Regions from separate parts of the Paenibacillus sp. FSL R10-2748 genome, predicted to be linked through region 3. Evidence: riboswitches for the same ligand, from Rfam matches in the RefSeq annotation. Region 3 holds a riboswitch; each other region holds the start of a gene.
The links. Region 3 has a riboswitch for cobalamin ahead of cobJ (precorrin-3B C(17)-methyltransferase). Riboswitches for the same ligand answer to the same signal wherever they lie in the genome.
Positions count from the first base shown of each region.

Region 1: another riboswitch for cobalamin. It lies ahead of NSS66_RS04475 (ABC transporter substrate-binding protein); the one in region 3 lies ahead of cobJ (precorrin-3B C(17)-methyltransferase).
Region 2: another riboswitch for cobalamin. It lies ahead of NSS66_RS10850 (ABC transporter substrate-binding protein); the one in region 3 lies ahead of cobJ (precorrin-3B C(17)-methyltransferase).

Region 1 covers NZ_JBBOTK010000001.1:936,591-943,920, forward strand. Annotated here, with positions in the region: gene NSS66_RS04445 (cobyric acid synthase) at 1-298, opposite strand, end outside; gene cobS (adenosylcobinamide-GDP ribazoletransferase) at 337-1,206, opposite strand; gene cobU (bifunctional adenosylcobinamide kinase/adenosylcobinamide-phosphate guanylyltransferase) at 1,203-1,769, opposite strand; gene cobT (nicotinate-nucleotide--dimethylbenzimidazole phosphoribosyltransferase) at 1,766-2,836, opposite strand; gene NSS66_RS04465 (ABC transporter ATP-binding protein) at 2,880-3,713, opposite strand; gene NSS66_RS04470 (FecCD family ABC transporter permease) at 3,710-4,756, opposite strand; gene NSS66_RS04475 (ABC transporter substrate-binding protein) at 4,753-5,760, opposite strand; cobalamin riboswitch at 5,970-6,163, opposite strand; gene NSS66_RS04480 (histidine phosphatase family protein) at 6,285-7,037, opposite strand; gene cbiB (adenosylcobinamide-phosphate synthase CbiB) at 7,081-7,330, opposite strand, start outside.
Region 2 covers NZ_JBBOTK010000003.1:194,374-201,703, reverse strand. Annotated here, with positions in the region: gene NSS66_RS10870 (ABC transporter ATP-binding protein) at 1-130, opposite strand, end outside; gene NSS66_RS10865 (ATP-binding cassette domain-containing protein) at 127-1,044, opposite strand; gene NSS66_RS10860 (ABC transporter permease) at 1,044-1,859, opposite strand; gene nikB (nickel ABC transporter permease) at 1,874-2,803, opposite strand; gene NSS66_RS10850 (ABC transporter substrate-binding protein) at 2,819-4,399, opposite strand; gene NSS66_RS10845 (hypothetical protein) at 4,516-4,659, opposite strand; cobalamin riboswitch at 4,617-4,820, opposite strand; gene NSS66_RS10840 (nucleobase:cation symporter-2 family protein) at 5,510-6,817, opposite strand; gene NSS66_RS10835 (xanthine phosphoribosyltransferase) at 6,811-7,330, opposite strand, start outside.
Region 3 covers NZ_JBBOTK010000003.1:444,863-452,192, forward strand. Annotated here, with positions in the region: gene NSS66_RS11945 (spore germination protein) at 1-455, shown strand, start outside; gene NSS66_RS11950 (Ger(x)C family spore germination protein) at 455-1,672, shown strand; gene NSS66_RS11955 (hypothetical protein) at 1,665-1,889, shown strand; gene NSS66_RS11960 (GerAB/ArcD/ProY family transporter) at 1,933-3,087, shown strand; gene NSS66_RS11965 (uroporphyrinogen-III synthase) at 3,189-4,040, shown strand; gene NSS66_RS11970 (LOG family protein) at 4,247-4,801, shown strand; cobalamin riboswitch at 4,859-5,044, shown strand; gene cobJ (precorrin-3B C(17)-methyltransferase) at 5,356-7,152, shown strand; gene NSS66_RS11980 (sirohydrochlorin chelatase) at 7,245-7,330, shown strand, end outside.

The DNA of each region.
Region 1 (7,330 bases), on a different contig from region 3:
CAATTTGTGAGTGCATATCTTTGACTGGCTTAATCAGAATCGGATTCATGTCAGTCGTGGCCTCAATACCGCAGGCCTCAGCCTGCACCCCCTGAGCGCGTCCAATTTCCTTGCCGTCCTCGGTAACATAAGAGTTTAACGCCATATTTTGCGACTTAAACGGTGCGGGACGATATCCGTCCTGCGTAAAAATACGGCAAAGCGCAGTTGTCACCACGCTTTTGCCCACATCCGACGCTGTTCCTTGAAGCATCAATACGGCTGCCGGGTTCGTGCAGGACGGTTCGAAAGTTGACAATTGCCTCTTCCCCTTTAACGAATTCATTTCAAATCTGGTCACAACCCGTACAAAATTACAATAAACAACAATAAAACAGTCTCCAGCAATTCGTTTAAAGTTCCGTATATATCTCCCGTAAGTCCACCCAAGCGGCGGTTAATACGGTTTGCCGTGAAGGTTCCAACACCGTAAGCCAAGACCGGAATCAACACAAAGCCTATCGAGATTGGAAGGCTCTCAGAATATGAAAGGAACGTCTGTATGGTTGATCCTGCCAACGACAGATTCCCAGTATCCCTTGTTGCTGTAGCCAAACCTGCCAGAAGATATTGTCCTACGGCAGCACTCAGGGTCACTAATACAGCCCAGAATACGGCTAACCCTACGCGGCCACCACTCATATCAGCAAAACGCGCAGCCAGCCCATCATCATTACGGGCTTTAGGCCAGCGCTTCATTGCATGTACCATAAACCAGCGGCTCCAAACCATCGGAAGCAGCAGTAAGCCAGACACATTCCGTTCAACCAACACTGTATACAGCAAAGAAGCCTTGAGCATGAGTAGCAACACACAAGCAATAACGCCCATTGCTCCTACACGGCTATCCTTCATAATCTCCAGCATCCGCTCACGGGATCGGTAGCTGAACAAGGCATCAGCCGCATCCATCCACCCGTCCAAATGCAATCCGCCCGTCAACCAAACCCAGACAACAAGCGTAAGAATCGCACACGGCAACGGCGGCAACACCATAGAAGTAAGCGCCGCAAAGCCCCAGACAATGATGCCAATAACCACTCCGACCAGCGGATAATAACTTGCACTGCGTTTAAGCAAATCCGGGGAAAAATCCAATTCCGCCTTCACCGGAAGACGCGTTAAAAATTGAAAAGCCGCAGCAACAGCCTGACGTTCGCGGCTCATAGCTTATATTCCAACTGTTTGAGTTCTACGGGAATGCCCGCCGTCACCAAAAATACTTCATCACAAAGACGGGCAATCCGCTGATTCATTACCCCACTCAAATCCCGATACAGCCGACCAAGCGGATATTCGGGCACAATACCGTCACCAACCTCGTTGGTCACGATGACGAGCTGCCCCGGATACTGCTCCACAGCTGCCGCCAGTTCATTAATGGCAGCTCTGGACGCAGCTTCGCCGTCCTCGCCTGCGGCCAGCAGCACGTTCGACAGCCACAGGGTCAGGCAGTCGACTAGCACCATAGGCGCGGGTGATGGCTGCGACGCTTGATCGCCGCCAAGCCGTCGCAGCAGCTCCGGCAGCGCCTGCGCTTCCTCCAGCGTCTGCCAGTCGTATCCGGCAGACTCGCGCTGGACCCGATGAAGGGCGATGCGCTCCTTCATCTCCATGTCATAGGCTTGCGCCGTTGCAATGTAGCAGGCGCCAGGCGCGCGCGACATGCATAATCGCTCGGCAAAGCCGCTTTTCCCGCTGCGTGCCCCGCCAGTCACGAGCGCTTTCATCGCTGCGCGGCTCCCTGACCGTCCGATACGCCTGCATCGGCAAAGGTCGCCATTTCGCGCATAATGCGGCACGCCGCATCAATCAGGTGCAAGCTAAGCGCACCGCCTGTGCCCTCCCCGAGCCGCATGTCCAAATGAAGCATGGGCTCCAGCTTGAGCTGCCGGAGCACCGCCGCGTGCCCGCGCTCGTCCGAGGCGTGCGATGCAAGCATGTACGCAGCGCTAGCAGGCGCAAGTGCACGCGCTACGAGGGCGGCTGCGCCTGAAATAAAGCCGTCCAACACAACTGGACAGCGATGTGCGGCTGCCCCGAGGATGACTCCTGCCAAGGCGGCAATCTCTAGACCGCCGACCTTAGTGAGTACGTCGAACGCATCATTTGCATCTGGCTGGTTCACGTCCAATGCGCGGCAGACAACCGATATTTTACGGGTAAGCCCAGCCATATCTACACCCGTCCCCCGGCCTACGATAACTTCCGGCTCCAGTCCGGTGAGAGCACATACGACCGCAGCGCTGGCTGTCGTATTCCCGATGCCCAGCTCTCCGGTAACGAATAGCCGTGTGCCACCTTTGACCGCTTCTGCTACGGCTTCTGCTCCGGCCAAAACCGCCTGTTCCGCTTCTGTACGCAGCATCGCTGGCCCTTTAGCTATATTCGAAGTACCCATGCGTACCTTACGGTCCACCAGATTCGCGTGAGCGACATCCGCATTCACGCCAACATCTACCACCTTGACATCTGCGCCCGCATGGCGTGCCAGCACATTAATTGCCGCGCCACCTGACAGCATGTTATACAGCATTTGCTGTGTAACCTCAGCCGGAAAGGCACTGACTCCCTCTTCACACACCCCGTGATCCGCAGCCATGACCATAACCGTTTTACGATCAAATTCAGGCTTGTCCACTCCTGTAATTCCTGCTAGCTTGATGGCCACACTTTCCAACTTTCCAAGACTTCCCGGTGGCTTTGTTAATTGGTCCAAATGGGCTGAAGCTGCCGAGGCCGCCACCCCATCCGGCTGGGCAATGCTATCGATCAGCTGACGCAGCTTGTTGTTCATAACTTCCACTCCCTGCTCTTTTTAAGTGTGTTTCATCGTTTATTTAATCTGCTGTATCCGAAGCACTCCTGCGCAGCAAGAGCTGCGGCACACCGCTATCGGGATGCGGAAGCATCACAGGCTCAACACCGTATACTCGTCGAATCCGATCCTCGGTTAATAACTTCGATGAAGCTCCCAATCCTTCAACCATTCCATCTTTGAGTACAAGCAAATCTTCGCAAAATTGGGCTGTCAAGTTAAGATCATGCAAGACCGCAATAATCGTCACACCCGTTTCTTGGCGCCAATCTGCCAACAGTTCCATAAATTCAAGCTGATAGCGCAAGTCCAGATAGGTCGTAGGCTCGTCCAGCAGCAATATTCGTGGCTCCTGCACCATTACTTTTGCCAAAGCTACACGCTGTCGCTGTCCCCCACTCAAGCGGTCCAATGCTCTGTCCGCCAGCGTGGTAAGACCCAATCGCTCTAGCACGCGATCCGTGATCGCCTCCACATCAACACCCTTTTCCCTGCCTAGCCAGTCCTGATGAGGAAAACGTCCCATTTCTACGACTTCCCTGACGGTGTATCCCACTGGAGGAAGCCCTTCCTGTTGGAGTACGGCTATGAGTCGGGAAAGCTCTTTTCTGCTGTAGCTACCGACCTTTTTGCCATAGATATGAACGTTTCCCGAAGTTGGCTGATCTACACCGGAAAGCAAATGCAGCAAGGTGGATTTTCCACTGCCGTTCGGACCAATTATCCCCCACCAAGTTCCTTCGTCGACGCTCCAGCTTATATTCTTTAACGCATGGAACTCTCCATAGGCACGTGTTAGACCCGCTACCTCTAACGCCCGATCATGTACCTTCTGTGATTCACTTTGTTCTGTCACAGCATTTCCCCCCTGCGCAGCTTCTTGTTCCGGTACAGGAGATATGCGAAGAACGGTGCCCCAACAAAGGCCGTCATCACGCCCAGAGGAATTTCCGTGGGGGCTAACAACGTGCGAGCCGCCGTATCTGCCCAAGCCATAAAAATAGCTCCACCGAGCGCAGATAATGGAACAATCATCCGGTAATCAGGCCCTGTCACCAGACGAATGATATGCGGTACAACGAGTCCCACAAAGCCAATCACTCCACATACCGAGACAGCGGCTGCTGTCAGCAGCGTGGAAATGATCAGAACAGATAGCTTCGTCGCATCTACATGAACTCCCATGTGAGCCGCCTGACGTTCACCCAAAGCCAAAATATTCAGCACACGTGCCCGGTTCCATAGAAATACCAGTCCTATGACCACATAAGGTAAAAGGATTCCTGTATATGACCAACCGCGCAGACTAAGACTTCCCATCGTCCAGTACAATATTTCATTGACCGTCTCCTTCGACATGGCTGTCAGAAAGGAAACAACCGCCCCCAGAAAGGATTGCATCACCACACCCGACAAAATGAGACTTTGTGTCGGGATTTTTCTACCTTCCCGTGCCAACGTCAGCACCATCCACAGCGTCAGCATTCCGGTCGTAAATGCCACTAACGGCAGCGTCCATATGCCAACAAATGAAAATTGAAGGCCCCAATAAATCAGTACTGCCGCTCCTACCGAAGCCCCCGAGGATACCCCCAGTGTATACGGATCAGCCAAAGGATTACGCAGCACACCCTGAAATCCGGCTCCCGCCAGCGCCAGCGCTGCCCCTACCAACATTCCCAGTAACACTCGTGGCAATCTGACCTTCAAAATAATCTGCTCTGAGGATGTATTCCAATCCGGTGTAAACGTATCGCCTAACCACGGAAGGTGGTTAACCAGAATGCCCGTGACCTGGCTGACCGGAAGCTTGGCCGAGCCGATGCCAAGACAGAGCAGCAGCGTCAGTAACAGCAGGACAAGACCTGTTCCTCCAAAGCCGATCAGTTTACGGTTCATTTGAAAATTTCAGGATACACGCCCTTGGCCACTTCCTTGAGACCTTCCGTTACACGTGGACCCGGACGACTGATCAAATTATCATCCACGGCAAACACCCGGTTGTGGCGAACAGCCGATATTTGATCCCATCCACTGCGAGCTTTAATGATTTCACCGAGCGTTTGACCAGTTTTGTCGTCCTTGACACTTTTGCTGTACAAAATCACGTCAGGGTTCGCAGCAATAATATTTTCCTCACTAATTTGGTACCACCCCTTCTGCGTGGCGCCTACATTTTCGCCGCCCGCCAACGTAATCAGCTCGTCCATAAACTCGCCTTTACCAACTGTCCAGCCTGGTGAAAACTCGACGTATACCCGCAGCTTCTGACCTTTACCGATATTTTTAATTCCTTCTTTCACTTCAGCTACATCTGCTCTCATCTTGTCAGTCACCGCTCTCGCTTCTTTCTGATGATCGGTGATTTTCCCATACAATTCGATGTTAGCCATGACATCTTCAACTGTCTTCGGTTCCGTTTTAAAAATCATAATTCCCATGTCGCGCAGCTTGGTCGTAGCCTGTTCACTAAGTGATATCCCTGCAAAAACGACTTCCGGGTTAGCAGCAATGATCGCCTCTTCGTTCGGTTTCATAATACCGCCCACTTTAGGCTTTTTCGTAGCTGCTTCCGGGTAATCAGAGTAGTCGGAGACGCCAACAATTTCCTTATCCAGCCCGATGGCGAACAGCGCCTCGGTTTCTGCCGGGGAGACGGAAACGATTTTATCCGGCGCTTTTTTGAATGTAAATTCCTGTCCTGTTGTATCCTTAACCGTGAGTGGGTAAACTGTTTTGCCCGGAGGCTCTTGTGCGGTTACGGTCTTTCCTGGCTGCTGTGAAGAAGTCTGATTCTCTTTATTTTCAGCATTTTTCCCATTAGCGCCACATGCACTCAGCACAACTGCCAAAATCAGAACCAATAGACCTGTTGTCCAAACCTTTATTTTTTTTCCTGCCATGATTTGCACCCCTTCATAAAAAAAATCGTTAAGAGCGTTACTTGAGCATCATCAGATATCTTCTAAATCCAGCCTTCTTTTCCTATCAAAAAACCCCCGCATCCTCATATCAGGACACAGGGGTCACGTTAGCGCAGATCGTGCGCAGGCGGCAGCTTCTTTCCGCATGGACAGTCACTGCGAACACGTCATCCTTTCCTCGAAGGATTATGGTGACAGGCGGACGGGCAGGTATCCTGACTTATGGTAAGATGCATGTCCTGAAATTCTTTCATATGCTTAGTAGCACATAAAGCAGGACTAACGGGCATGTTTCCATTTACAGTGGCGGGACCGCGCCGGACTCACACCGACTTCCCTTTTAACAGCGCAGGCAAGGGAAACCATAGTTTCATCACGCTGCGCCGACCTCGTCTGCTGGATATTTGATAAGTGGTAGTCAAGCCGTTCTTTTACTTGATGATTATAGGTTAAAAAGAGGCGGCTTACAACCCAAACAGCCTCTTTATCCGCAGGTGTCTAACCTAATGAGGAAGCATTTCTGCTATGTAATTGTGCCGTCCTGCCAGCCTCAATTGAATCCTAAATGCTTCTCCCGGCCTCGGATTCAGACTCCAAAAATCATGACCCGGTATCAGCATGCAAGCCAACTGACGAATTACGCCACCATGCGTAACGACCAAAACAGAGAGCGGCGCAGCAGTCAAACCCATGGGTTGAACTTCCATAGCAACACGCCATTCATACAGAGAGTCAAGAAATTTCCGTAGACGATTCACAAAATCTGTCCAAGACTCTCCTCCAGGAGGGGTTATCCGTTGTGGCTCATCAATCCAAGCGCGATACAAAGACACATCCTTGAGCATGTCATACGTTTTTCCATCCCACTCGCCAAAATGAAGCTCTCGCAGACGTGGTTCCATCATAGGAGACATAGTAGATAGGGAATCTCCAGACGTCAATTCTGATTCTGGCACAATGATCTGCAAGGTCTGGCGACATCGCATTAAATCGCTGCAATAGATTCGAGCAAAGGACTGCCCTTGCAATTTTTCTTGCAAAGGCTTTAATTCCTGCTCTGCTCCCGGTAGCAAACCTAAGTCGGAGTGTCCCAGATATCGACGTTCCTTGTTCCATAAGGTTGTGCCGTGACGAACTAACACGAGTTCCATGTCCCAATGCAGATCTTCTTTAGCATCATACGGCACCTTATCCTCCTGTGAGTTCGGACTTTGTGCGTATTCTACTCTCCTTTTTGCTGCTATATCTTGTTTCAAGAAATGTCACTTCCTGCTCGATCATTATTCAGTGTGTCACTCCTCACCGCACCCATCCCAAGGCAAAACAACCTGCGGCTCCTAACAAACACAATCCTACAAACATACTGGACACGGCGAACATCAGCTGGATCGTATGCCGTATATCTTTCGACTCTAGCGGTCGTATCCAATCGCCCATGTATGCACGAAAGGAGCGCACGCCATGATACACATTATAGCCTCCAAGACGAATCCCCAGTGCACCAGCAACAGCCGATTCCGGGAAGCCACTGTTCGGGCTTGGGTGCAGA
Region 2 (7,330 bases), 250 kb from region 3:
GACACTCCCCCTGCCGTAACTCCAGACTCACCTTCTTCACGGCCTGCTCGCTATCTTGCGTGCTGAACCAGCCTTTTCTCCGTTTGCGGACAGGGTATGCTTTGGTCACATTCTTCAATTCCAGCATCACTGGTGCATCCTTCCTTCCGGGCTCATCTCCAACACTCGATCTGCTATGCGGCTCATACCTTGGCGATCATGTGAAATCAACAATATGGTGAGATCAAAGTCTTCTCTCAATTGTTGCAGCAATGCCAAAACCTTGTCGCGGTTGATAACATCCAACGCCGTAGTAGGCTCATCGGCAATAAAAAGGCTTGGACCTGAGCTTAACATTGCAGCCAGCAGCACCCTTTGACACATGCCTCCGCTTAGTTCAAAAGGATATGACGACAAAATATGCTCAGGATCTGTAAACCCAACCTTGCGGAGCAGAGAGCGCAAATAGGCCTCCCGCACTGGAGTAGCGCCTCCTCTGGCTATCTCCATGGCACGGATCAGCATCCGCCGCATCCGTGGCAGCACGCCCAGCGGGTGAACTTGCTGCGGTGCAGTGTGGGATGGGGCAGCACCAGCGTGCCCCGGCTCCATCTGGTCGTGCGGCATCCGACGCCGCCCGTGCAGTCTAAGCGTATCCATCAGCTGGGCGCGGACAGTCCGGATCGGATTCAACCCGCTCAGCGATTGTTGAATGAGCAGGGCAATATCCTCTCGGCGCAGCCTTTGCCAGCGCCGTTCCTGGAACGGGAGAGTGTCTTCCCCGTTATAGTAGATACGCCCTTGCGTAACACCGATACCTGGCTCCAGCATGCCTGCGATTGCGTGTGCGGTCAGACTCTTGCCGCATCCGCTCGGTCCGGTCAGGGCCACAATCTCCCCTGAATATATGGAAAAGCTCACATCCCGCAGCAGTGGTTTGCTCCCACTTCCGCTTGCTCCTACGCCTGTGCGGCAGATTTCCAAATGTTCCACGTGTAACAACGGTTTTCGCCCTGCCACTTGTTCTATCGTATCCTTGCCCCCAAGGGCTATTTGATCTCCCACTATTTGGCCGCCCCCTTTTCCGAAAAGCGGTCGCCCAAAAGCTGGCAGGCAAGTGCGAATAGCATAATCGCCAAGCCCGGGAAAATCATGACATGCGGAGCCACCTGAAAATATGAGGTTGCATCATGCAGCATCACGCCCCACTCTGGCTTGGGCGGCTGTACACCCAGTCCAAGAAAGGATAGCCCCGCGATCATCAGCACCACGCGTCCGATATCCCATACCGCATAAACCAACAACTGCGGCAACGTTTGTGGCAATACATAACGTCTCAGTATACGTACGTGTGAATTGCCGGATAAACGGGCATACCGAACGTAGTCCTCCTGACAGGCTTTTTGAACCAGACTACGGATATACCGGACATAGCCCGCCCACCGTACCGCAATAATCGCAAGGGTCATGTTAACAAAACCCGGGCCCAAAATGCCCACAATTGCCACCGTTAAAATAATATCAGGAAAAGCCAATACGCCGTCGATTCCCCGCATAATCAGCTGATCCACGCGTCCGCGCACATAACCAATGAGCAACCCTATAGGTAGACTGAAGCACAGCGTAGCTACAGTAATTGCACATGCGATTAGCACGCTCGTCCGAATCCCGTAAATTAGCCGTGACAACACATCCCGACCCAGATGATCCGTACCGAAAGGATATTTCCGACTGGGTGGTGCCAGACGGTTCAAAAGATCCACTTGAAGAGGATCATGAGGAGCGACCCATGTAGCCAATAACCCAAGCAGCACGATCAGACCAAAAAGTACGCCTCCTGCCAGCAAGCTCCCTTGAAAGGAAAGCCGTATCTTTTTCATTTTCAGCTTCCCCCTTAACGCAAACGTAGCCTCGGATCTATCGCCGTCTGGACCAAATCCACCAAACACTGAACACCTACAATTAAAAATACGGCAAAAATAACATACCCCTGAATCACAGGATAATCTCGCTGGGTAATCGCATCTATAAAATACTTGCCTAACCCCGGCCATGAAAAAATGGTCTCGACGATGACATTACCTGCCAACATAAATGATAGATTGGTACCTAGCAGTGTAATCATAGGCAAAACCGCATGCTTAAATATCTCAAAAAACAGGATATGCATACGTGAAAAGCCTCGAGCCTTCGCTGCTTTCACAAAATTCCGGTCACCCAGCTCCAGCATTTGAGCGCGCAGTACACGGGCTTGCACCGCTCCCAAACCTGCGCCAAGAGTCAGCGCTGGGAGCACTAGATGTGTCCAGTCCTCCCTTCCCATGGATGGGAGCCAGCCCAAGCGAACGGAGAATAGATAGATCAACAGAAAACCAAGCCAAAAAGAGGGAATCGACGATCCCAGCAGGGCAAACAGCCTGCCCAGACGATCCAGTGGGCCGCTGATTTTTAGCGAGGCAGCCAGTCCCAGCCCCAGCGTAAGCACCGTCATGACGGCAAAGCCCGCAGCAGCTAGCTCCACAGTAGCAGGCAGTCTGTTCCATAGTTCGGCTAGCACGGATTCCTTGGATACATACGAGGTGCCCCAATGCCCCGTGAACACATCTCGCAGCCAGTTCACATATTGAATATGAAGCGGCTCGTTTAAGCCCAGTTCCTGCCGTAGCGTCGTCAACGCCTCCTCAGAGGCAGGGACATTATGCGCGGTGAGCAAAATAGTAGCAGGGTCACCAGGAGCGAGCCGCATCAGTACAAAAGTCAGCGTGGATACAACGAATACAATGATGAGCAGCTGCGCCACACGTTCCAGTATAAAACGAATCATAGGATACGCAGCTCGTTATTCCGTAATATCAGATTGCGCTGTAATGTAGTAATACTCGATCGGATGGGGTGTAAAACCCTCCACCCCTTTTTTCACACCAAACACATTATCAGGATGCACAATGAACGACTGTGGCAAATCCGCATTGATGATATCCAGCGCTTGTAGTGTCACAGCATTACGCTGCGCTGTATCCTTCGCCAGCTTCAAGCTGTTAAGAATACTCTCTAGCGGTTTGGAACTATACCGGCTTACATTGGCTTCACTTTTCGAAGAATAAAACATGTCCATAAAATATTGCGGCTCTCCTGTATGAGCAGTAAGCATGCTGTACATTGCAAAATCCCAATCGTTTTTGGTCAACGCCTCGTCGATATTTTCCACCTTGCGAATCTTGACCTGGATTCCCTCTTTCAGCAATTGGCTTTGGATGACCTCAGCCATAACAGAGAGCTCTGGACGCTGAGGGAAAGTCAGCAGCGTAACCTCGAACGGCTTGCCTTGCTTAGTCCATGTCCCTTGAGCGTCCTTCTGCCAGCCATCCTTCGTCAACAGCTGCTCTGCCGTTCCATCCAGCGCTTTACGCTCAACTTTACCGAAGGGAAGAATGCTCGGGAACGGACTGCTTGCTTCCGTACCGAAGCCCCTCATGACGGCGCTCACAATCGATGTGCGCGGAATCAGGCTGTCCACCACCTTACGGTTCGCCGCATCCTTGAATACTGGCGATTCCATATTGTACACGATCATATGGGTGCGCAAGGAGGGAGCCGACAGCACTTGTAGCTTGTCGTTCTTTTTCAGTACCTCTGCGTTATCAACTGGAATATCCGTCGCCACGTCCACCTCGCCGGATTGCAGCGCCATCAGGCGCGAATTCCCATCCGTAATGAACTTCATCGTCGCTTCAGCCAGTCGTGCCTTCTCGCCCCAATATCCGTCATAACGCTCTACGACCAAGGATTGGTCCTTGTTGAATGCTTTGATTTTAAAGGCGCCTGTCATCGCTGGGTAGCTCTGCTCATCTTTCATCGATGCCACATCCAGTACAATCGTCGATGGATCAGCTAGATTGGACACCAGCGCCGCGTTCGGCTGGTTTGTCGTGATTTTCAAAGCCAGCGGGCCGCTTACATCAATGGACTTCACATTCAGTAAATCCTTCGCCAGATGGCTTTTCTCGATAGAGCGCAGCAAAGACGCTTTTACACCTGCTGCATCCATACTCTTTCCATCATGAAAAGTGACTTTATCCTGCAAGCTGAACGTCCAAACTGTAGGACTATCCTGCTTCCACTCCTTTGCCAGCCAAGCCACAGGCTCCAGCTTTTCATTCAAACGTACCAGTGTCTCACCTGCACCGGATCGCATCACATCCCAGCTATTATCTCCGTGCGGGTCAACGCCTGACGGTTTCCATGTATACGCCATTATCAGCTTTTTACCTGTCGCTGTTTGTTGTGCTGACGCGTTTTCACCCTTGCCGGAGCTATCCGACGTCTTATTGCTGGTACATCCCGAAAGAGCCATAACTGCCAGAAATAGCATCACCCCTGTACATATCAACCATGAACGCCTACTACGATTGCTAATCATTCAAAGAATCCCCCTCTATCTTGTAAAATCATATAAACCTAACGCAAAACGCGAAAAAAGCATTCCGGACCACTTGATCAGCAGTCAGAAATGCTTTCATTATAAAATGTCAAAACTCACCTCGAAGCCAACTCCAAAAACATAGAAGGGATCAGATCGGTTTCAGACATTCCGTATGCAGCACGCCTAACCACCTCCCCAGCATCCCGTGGGTCTGACAGTGATGTCAAAACAGGCAGGTCTCCTGACTCCAGGCGCATCTTTCAGGCCTTCCCGGTTCTTCACAGTTCCAGTGGCTGTTCTGAAAGCTCCAGCAGTATCCTGCTGATGCCTGTATACAGTGGCGGGCCCGTGTCGGAATCAACCGAACTTCCCTTTTAAGTGAACACGCTCAACAACTATCCACATGGTCTCAACAAAACCCCGTACATAGAGTCGTCCGGCTCACACCTGTTTTCTTCCTTTATTTCTTTCCATTACGATCTTATTTTGTTGTCACAGGCTTGTCAATAAATGCTGCACAATAATTTAAATTTGAACGATGTGGCGAGAATGAAGGTGATGTCTATTCATTGCGTGCACGAAATGAACGTGCTAAAATTAGGTATATAGATAATCATCGTGTCCGTATACTAAAAAGAGTCTTCGCCGCGCCAACGGCAAAGACTCTTAGGACTTGAAAGGCTGTGGATCACCACCACGGCGCGCTGCATAACTAAATGTTAATGCAAACGAAACCCACCGTTAGGGGCCAACCTAATTACGCGGTGGGTTTTCGCTTGTTCCGAAATTTTCGACGTAGCCAGCGATAAAGTTTACGAATACTAAACACCAGGCTTAGTAACGTAACCATCCAACGCAACACATCGTAGCACGACACAAGGTTGACCATCGGCTTCACCCCCTTTCGGGAAGCTGCACCGTGGTCCGAAAACATCCACCACTATTCAAAATCCATAAGGTAAATTATACCACTGCCTCGCCCACTACTCTAGCAAATTCCTCTAGTAAATAAATCAACTTAAGAGCTAACTTTAGCGCCACTGCACAGTCGGACAGGGTCAATATCTATATGTCCCCAGACGGCAAGGGTTTATTTATCCCTAATCATCAAACCTTCTGTGGAACCTCCTGAACCGTCACGCCTTTGACCGATTCGCCCTGTTTTCTTGTCAAAACGATGTTCAAGACAATCGCTGTAATCGAACCCGAAACGATACCATTTTGCAACAGCATTTTAGCAAAGCTCGGCAGCTGGTCGAACATTTGCGGCAGAACGGCAGAGCCTAGGCCCACGGCAATGCTGCATGCTGCGATCAGCAGATTGCTTTCTTTCCGTAGATCCACTTCTGACAAAATAGACATGCCTGATGCAGCGACCGAGCCGAACATGACGATCATCGCCCCGCCCAGCACAGCGTTAGGAATCACTGTCGTTAAGGCAGCCAGCTTAGGAAGCAAACCAAGAACAACCATGATACCGCCCGCAGCAAAAATAACGTTTCGCGATTTGACGCGCGTGAGTGAAATCAAACCAACATTTTGCGAGAAAGCTGTATAAGGAAACGCGTTAAAAATACCCCCAAGCATAATCGCAAGTCCTTCGGAACGCAGACCATTGACGATCTGCTTCTGCTCCACCTTCTGATCAATCGCTTTGCCTACTGCCAAATAAACGCCTGTAGACTCAACCATACTGACAATATTGACGATAATCATCGTACAAACTGCCATAATGCTAAACTCTGGCTTACCAAAATAAAACGGCTGTGCAACACTCACCCATGAAGCCTCCGCCACGGGAGCAAAATGCACCATTCCCATTCCATAAGCAACCACTGTGCCCGCGAACAACCCAATAAGCACGGAAATCGAGCGCAAAAAGCCTTTTGCCAACCGATTCACAAGCAGAATAACCAGTAGTGTGACTAAGGCCAACAGTAAATTACGTGGCTGTCCAAAGTCCGAACTGCCCTGACCCCCTGCTACATTGTTCATCGCCACCGGAATAAGGGATAGACCGATAATCGTAACGACCGAACCTGTAACCACCGTCGGGAAAAAGCGTAGCAGCTTGCCATACAACGGTGCTGCTAACACCACAAATATACCAGACAAAATAATGGCACCATACGCTGTCGCTAAATTTGAGGTCGAAGCAATCGCGATGATGGGCCCTACTGCCGTAAACGTACAACCTAAAATGACAGGCAGTCTACTACCGAAAAAGCGTGTGCCCATAATCTGTAATAACGTAGCAATCCCGCAAGTGAACAGATCGGCAGCCACCAAATAAGCCATCTGGGCTGGCGTCAGGTGCAATGCTCCCCCTACAATTAGAGGTACAGCAATTGCTCCAGCGTACATCGCCATGACATGCTGGAAGCCCAGCGCGAATAACTTTTGTTTACTTAACATCCCACATTCTCCTTAACGGGAGGAATCACCGCGCCAGCTTCCTCTATAAAATGAACCTCGCCTGGTGCCATGGAAGCGATACGCGCAAGAGAGCGCACAGCAATGCCTCTCTGCTCCAACAGTCCACGACCTTCCTGGAAGCTCTTCTCAATCACACAGCCAACCCCGGCTAGCTCCGCTCCTGCTTCCTTCACAATATCCGTAAGTCCGACCAATGCTGCGCCAGTAGCCAAAAAATCATCTACGATCAGCACATGGTCGCTGGCATGGAGATATTTTTGGGAAATACTCACCTGATAGGTTTCCTGCCGAGTGAACGAATGAACCTCTGCGAAGTATACCTGCTCATTCAGCGTGATTGCTTTCTTTTTCTTCGCATAAATGAACGGGACCCCCAAGGCAATAGCAGTAGCCATAGCAAATTGAATACCACTAGCTTCAATTGTAAGCACCTTGGTGATCGGAGCACTGCCGAAAAGGCGTGCAAACTCCTTACCAATCTCCAATGCTAAT
Region 3 (7,330 bases):
CGGGGATTCGTCTCCCCAAAACGGTCGGTCAGGCTGTCAGTATCCTTGGAGCGCTCGTCATCGGTCAGGCCTCTGTACAAGCAGGGATTGTATCGGCCCCGATGGTCATTATTGTGTCGCTCACAGGTATTGCGTCGTTTACCATCCCGCGTTTTAACTTTGCCATCACGGTTCGTCTGCTACGATTTCCAATTATGCTGATGGCGGGATTATTCGGATTGTTTGGGATCATTATTGCGACAACGCTGATTGCTACGCATCTAACCAAGCTAACATCGTTTGGTGTTCCTTATATGAGCGGATATAGCCCATACAAACATATGGATCAAAAGGATATCGTCGTTCGTGCGCCTTGGTGGAAAATGACTAAACGTCCTTCCTGGATTGGTAAAGACAACAACAAACGAGCGAAGGAAAAGATGAATGGATCGCCTACAACCGAGGAGGGATGGTGATGAAGCCCAAATCCGATGCACAACAAATACGTAAAGCGGCTGTGCTCTGTTGTCTGCTGCTTTGTTCTGTTCTTTTGGGAGGATGCTGGGATCGCCGTGAAGTGAACGATGTGGCCTTTGTGATGGGCACGGGTCTGGATAAAGAAGGCGATCAATACCGGGTAACGATGCAAATCGCTTTACCCGGACAACTTGGATCTTCGGGCAGTACAGGAGGAGGGGGAGGTACAAGTGGTACGAAATCCTACTACCTGGAGTCCAAAACAGGCCCAAGCTTCCGGGGAGCAAGCACCGAGGAACAGCGTGCGGTTTCGCGAACGCTGAATTACTCCCATCGACGGGTGCTGCTGTTCGGTGAGACGCTGGCGCGGGAAGGGATTAACAAAATGATGGATGTACTGGCGCGTATTCCGCAAAACCGTCTGTCTTCCCTGGTTGTTATTACGAAGGGATCAGCGATGGAAGTGCTTCAGGCAGATGCCCCGATTGAGCAATATCCGGCAGAAATGGTGCGTGAGCTCAACTATTCCTATATGAAAAAACCTCGTTCTGTTAAGCTGCTGATAAATTCCGTCCTGCTGGATGGTATTGACCCGGTGGTGCCGGTGATGTCTCTGGTGAAGAATGGCCCCTCTAATCTTAAAGACAAGAAGACAAATATTCAGGTCGATGGGCTAGCTGTATTTCGGAAAGACAGGTTAACAGGGATTATAGATAACCACCTCAGTCGATTCCTGCTTTTGGGTATGGAGCAAGCCAAGGAGACAGAAATATTTATCCACCCTCCCAAAGGTAGAGGCTACATATCTGTACACCTCATCGAAAATAATGTCCATATCAAGCCATATATTCGTGGGAACGATATTCGCATGACCGTTCATATGAACTGTAACGGGAATGTGAAGGAAAATGAGACGGATTTCGATATTTCCAACGAGGAAAATTTGAAGTGGCTGGAACAGCAGACAGCCGAGGAAATTAAGAGGGAGCTGGGAGAGGGTGTCAAGGTGATCCAGCAAAAATATCACTCAGACGTACTTGGTTTGGGCCGGGCTATTATTACGAGTCATCCGGATGAATGGGAACGGATTAAACCTCAATGGGATCAACTGTATCCCAAGGTGGAGGTCACTATAGATCCGGTCGTGCATATTGAAAATATCGGTGCGGTCACCAAACCATTCGGGGTCAAAAAGGAGCAAATCCAGAATGAATAAAGTATTTCTATTACCTTTATTGCTGGCTATGCTCTTCATGTATCTGATTGACCGCAAAAGTATTAGGGATGCGCCTGCCGTCAATCGCTGGATCTCACGCGTATTGTATGTCATTAGCATTGGTGTCTGGATTTACGGAACATCAACGAAGAGCACTGTTTATGTGGCTACATGGCTGGCCCGTTTTATTGACATGTGGCTCCCCCCTACGTTGTAAATCGTGTAATGGATGCCTGCGGGCAAAAGGAGGATGTACCTGCATGAGACAGTTCACAACCAGACAAATCGTGCTGCTTGGTGTATTGATGGAGGTCGCTATTACCCTTATACATGCTCCGGCGCAGGCAGCAGATTACGCGAATCAACATGCCTACTGGACATGTGTAATTGCAGCTATCGTGCTATGCTTGCCGATTTGGGCCATGTTGAGACTCAAGCGGCGTTTTCCTGATCAGGACCTGATGCAGGCCATGGTGAGCTCTCACCCTGTGCTAGGACGTATGCTGCTTGCAGTCTACCTTATTTTATTTCTGATCATTTTTGCACGGGATTTGAGAGTTATCACGGATTTGGTGGAGGTTGTACTTTTGCCGCTGACTCCGATTGTTGTCGTATCTCTTATTTTGCTTTTGACTCTGGCGTTTATGGCCAAAGGCGGAATAAGCACCATCGTGAATATGACCGAGATTTTTGTACCTTTGTTGATTCTGACGCTGCTGACCATGCCGCTTTTTTTCGGGCGTAATATGGATTTTTCGGTACTGAGACCCTATTTACATCCGGAAGTAGATGGAGTGATCAAGGGCAGCTGGCGCATGCTGGGATATATGGCCGATATCATGATGGTTCCCTTTGTGATTTCTGGGAAGAGCTATAATGGGCGTAGTGCGTGGTATGGGCATTTGCTCGGAACCGCATTTCTGACCATGCTGATGTTGCTGTCGGAGTTGGTTATTGGTGTTCCTATCTTGTCCCGGCTATTTTATCCATCCTATGAACTAGTGCGTCAATTGCAGCTAACGGACTTTCTGGATCGGTTCGACTTGTTCGTGGCAGCACTGACTGTACCGACCTTTCTTACGAAGATTGGGGTTGACCTGTACGTTACCAGTTTGGCAGTAAAGCGTATGTTTGCCCATGCATGGGGAAGTCTGATGGTTTGGCCCGTAGGTTTGTTGGGTTACGTCTGTTCGTTTATGCTGTTCTCCAACATCGTGCAAATTTATGATTTCAGCCGGGAGTGGACCGCGGTGATGATCATTTTTTTTGTTATCATGCCCTTGTTGCTATGGATGTTGCTCCGACCCAAATCTAAAGGGAGAGGCGGAGATGATAAGGCATCTAACGGAGAGCGGGATAGCAGTAGTCAGAAAGAAAGCCAGCATGGAGGCAGAACAGGACACGACCACTTATAAGATTACTGTATTTATCGGAAAAGTAATTCTTATTTGTCTTTTACCCCTCTGATTGTATACTTGGTAGAAAGAAATACGACTTCTACAAGGGAGGCAACAGAATGGCACAACGCATGGCAGGTAAGAGAGTCGCTCTTGCTGGTCCCCGTAAAGCAGAAGAAATGGCGCTGCTAGTTGTGAAGATGGGGGGTGAGCCAGTACAGCGCCCGGCCCAGGGCACCGTTTTTTTGGATGATATCGAGCTGCGCAACGCTGTTGTATCGTGGGTGAAGCACCCTCCGGACTGGTACATCTTCACGACAGGTATGGGGCTGGATGCCTTGTTCGATATGGCAGAGGATATGGGCGTGGCCGAGCAGATTATGGAGTTGCTGCAATCCTCCAACATTGCAGCGCGGGGCTACAAGACGGTCAATGGACTCAAAAAGCGTGGCTTTACGCCAGCAGTACGAGACGAGGACGGAAGTTTGATCGGATTGACAGGAGCTTTCGCCCCATACGATCTGAAGGGGAAGGAAGTACTGTTGCAACTGCATGGCGATCCAGCTCCACGGTTGGTAAAGTGGCTGGACGAGCAGGGGGCAGTGACCCGCCAGGTACTTCCTTATAAGCATATCCCACCTGAGGAAGCAAAATTGCAGGCGTTACTGGAGGATGTTATCCATCGTAATGTTGATGCTGTTACGTTTACAAGTGGTCCGCAAATCCGATTTTTGGCCCAATATGCCAGAGAGCAAAATCGAATCGAGGAGTTACTGGAAGCTTTTCGTGAGGATGTGATTGCTGTATCCGTAGGGAAGGTGACTGCACAGTCCATTGTGGAAGAAGGGATTGACCGAGTCGTGTTTCCAACCGAAGAGCGCATGGGCGCGATGATGGTGGAGCTGGGTAAATATTTTGAACATAACGATTCGGTGCATGGCTGTGGTCTGAAGATCGTGAATGGTCATTGAAATGAGATAGAAATTATAAATGCAGTATGCTAAAAAATGAACTTATATTTTGGGATACAGAGTAAAATAAAGATAAGGGCCTACGAGGTCTTTATCTTTTTTTGTTGGACATGCATCGACAAAGATTTTTGTTATAGCGAAAATGTTTATCTAATATAATGAATAAGTTTCGATGCATGATACTTAGGACAGGAGCTGAGACGTTAATGAATTCTATTTGCGTATTTGCCGGGTCCAGACCTGGACATTCATCGGTATATGTTGAGGCTGCAGGCAAGCTGGGGGAAGCCATGGCTCGCCATCATATCCGTCTGATCTATGGTGGCTCTAGCAGGGGGCTGATGGGAGAGGTGGCGGATGGAATGCTGGCGGGTGACGGTCAGGTCACTGGCATTATGCCCACCCTATTATTTGATGCAGAGATCATTCATCGGGGAGTTACCGAATTTATTGAGGTAGCAAGCATGCATGAGCGTAAAGCGGCAATGAGCGAGATGGCCGATGCGTTTATCGCTCTTCCGGGTGGCTTGGGAACCTTCGAGGAGCTATTCGAGGTATTGTGCTGGGCGCAAATCGGGATTCATCGCAAGCCCATTGGGCTGTTGAATGTGAATGGATATTTTGACCCGTTAGTAGAAATGGTGCGTCATAGCGTGCAAGAAGGGTTTACCGGGGCCGAGCACCCAGCGTTATTAAGTATCTCTGCGGACCCGGACGAATTGCTACATATGTTAAAAAATAAAGCAGAGAACTTGAAATAAAGCGTTTTTCGTGCTTGCACAACTGATTGAGGCAAGGTTATGATAAGACCCATAATCAAATAGCGGACAGACAAGGTGCCTTTGCGGTTGAGCAAAGGGTAACAGGGAATCGGGTGCAAATCCCGAGCGGTCCCGCCACTGTAAGGAAGAGGATTTTTTAAAATGGTCACTCGTGAAAAACGGGGAAGACGAAAGAATCCGTTGATGCCAAGCCAGGAGACCTACCTTGATCTGTATGCACCGTTAACCTTCGCGGAGAGGATGGGTGTACGAAATCAGGAAATCAGGCACACGTTGCTTTTTCCATGTTGGCTAGAGGTTTGCGTGGATTTGAACGTGCAGCAGCGTTTGAAGCGTAAACAGTCAGATGGAAAACAACGGCAGGCTGGAGGAAGACAAATAGTGTCTTCTTACGCTGTTTGTTCGTCTGATGAGAGATGCGTACATAGAAACCCCATCCGGGCAGGATGGGGTTTTTTCGAGTTACACGATGTGCATAAATCATTGAAATAGATAGCATAGCTGCCCTGAAAAGGATGAATAGGAGGAGCACGATGAGCCCATTAGGAAAATTGCTGGTGATTGGATTTGGACCAGGAGATATGGAACATATCACAAAACGGGCGCTGGATGCGCTGGCCGAAAGTGAGGTCATTATCGGCTACAATACCTACGTTGATTTGATCCGTCCGTTGTTGAACGGACAGGAGATTGTACGCACAGGAATGACAGAGGAAGTGAGCCGTGCACAGGAGGCGGTTCGCCAAGCAGAGATGGGCAAGAAGGTAGCTGTCATTTCCAGTGGAGATGCGGGAGTCTATGGTATGGCAGGGCTGGTGTATGAGGTGCTGATGCAAAAAGGCTGGCGACGCGAGGACGGGGTTGAGGTAGAAGTCGTACCGGGGATCTCGGCTATTCAGTCCTGTGCATCACTGTTGGGGGCGCCAGTTATGCATGATGCGTGCACGATCAGTCTGAGTGATCATCTGACCCCATGGGAAACGATTGTGAAGCGCGTAGAAGCAGCGGCTTCGGCCGATTTTGTGATTGCATTATACAACCCGCGCAGTGGTCGGCGTACCCGCCAGATTGTGGAGACGCAGTCCATTTTGCTGCGTTACCGCGATCCGCAAACTCCAGTCGGGTTGGTGAAAAGTGCTTATCGTGAACGTCAGCAAGTTATTGTAACGACGCTGGAAGATATGCTGAACCATGACATTGGGATGCTGACGACTGTAATCATCGGCAATTCCTCGACGACAGTGTATGACGGCTTGATCGTGACTCCGCGCGGATATCAGCGCAAATACACATTAGATGCGACCGAGCAGGCACTCAAGCCGCACCAGCGTCTCCGCACGGAAGCGGAGCCGTGGTCGCTGGGCGCACAAGAGGATACACCGCAGGCAAGCGCAGCCCCGACTACGCCCGCTGGACCCTCCGCGAGCGGCGCTGCGGTTGCGACGCAGGCACGCCCGCAAGCGATGGCTGCCGTGCAGGCAACGAATGCTGTGCAAACCGGCGCAGCCCCGGCATCGCTGGCGGCAGAGGCACTAAGCCGCCTCGCTGTCGGCGGCAAGCTGCCTGGCGCAGCCAACGCTCGCTGGAGCGGGCAAGCGCCTACCGCCGAGAGCACCGCCGGAACGTCAGCGGTGGCCGGAGCGGGGGCTACGGCTGGAATGGCGACAGGCGGCTTTGGCAAGCCTGCGCTGTTTGAGGTGGGCGTTTCCCCGGGTGTGGGAAACAAGAAGTTCACCGCTCGTCAGATGGCGCTGCTCGCCGAGGTAGCGGGTGATGACGGCGAGCTGGAATACACGCCAGATCATCAGATCGTGCTGCGCGTGCCGTGTGCAGACCCCGAGGAACTGGTCGGACGGCTGCGGGATGAACGATTCATTGTCATGCCGATTGGCGATGTGTTTAAGGTGAAGGCGTGCGACTTCTGTAATATGGAGAAGGATGACGCTGTACCTGTGGCTGAGCATCTACAGGTTGTACTTGGCGGATTACAGGCACCCAAGGAAACGAGTATTGCATTGAACGGATGCGGTATGGCTTGCTATGGAGCGGTGCTGGAGGATATCGGAATCGTCTATCGCAAGGGAGGATACGATCTCTTCCTCGGCGGCAAAAAATTCGGCCGCAATGCTCATGCTGCTCAGCCTGTAGCGGAAGGAATTCCGGGTGATCAGATTACTGATATCGTGGAGAACGTCATTGCTGAATATAAGGAAAAAGGGCATCCGAATGAGCGTTTTCATAAATTTTTTAAACGTGTAGGTGTCGTTGCGGGTTTCCGGCATGAAGATGCACCAGCAACGGTAGAAGTGAATGCGGTTTGTGGTGATTAATGGAATGAAGGCCTGATGAACTGGATACAAGCATATATATAAAATAGGGCGTCATGCAGGTTATCCCTATTAAAGAGGAGGAAAAAACAGCAGTGGATGCAATATTGTTGGTTGGACATGGAAGTCGGGACCCGGAGGGGAACCAGGAGCTGCTGGAATTTGCACAGGCAGTGGCAGA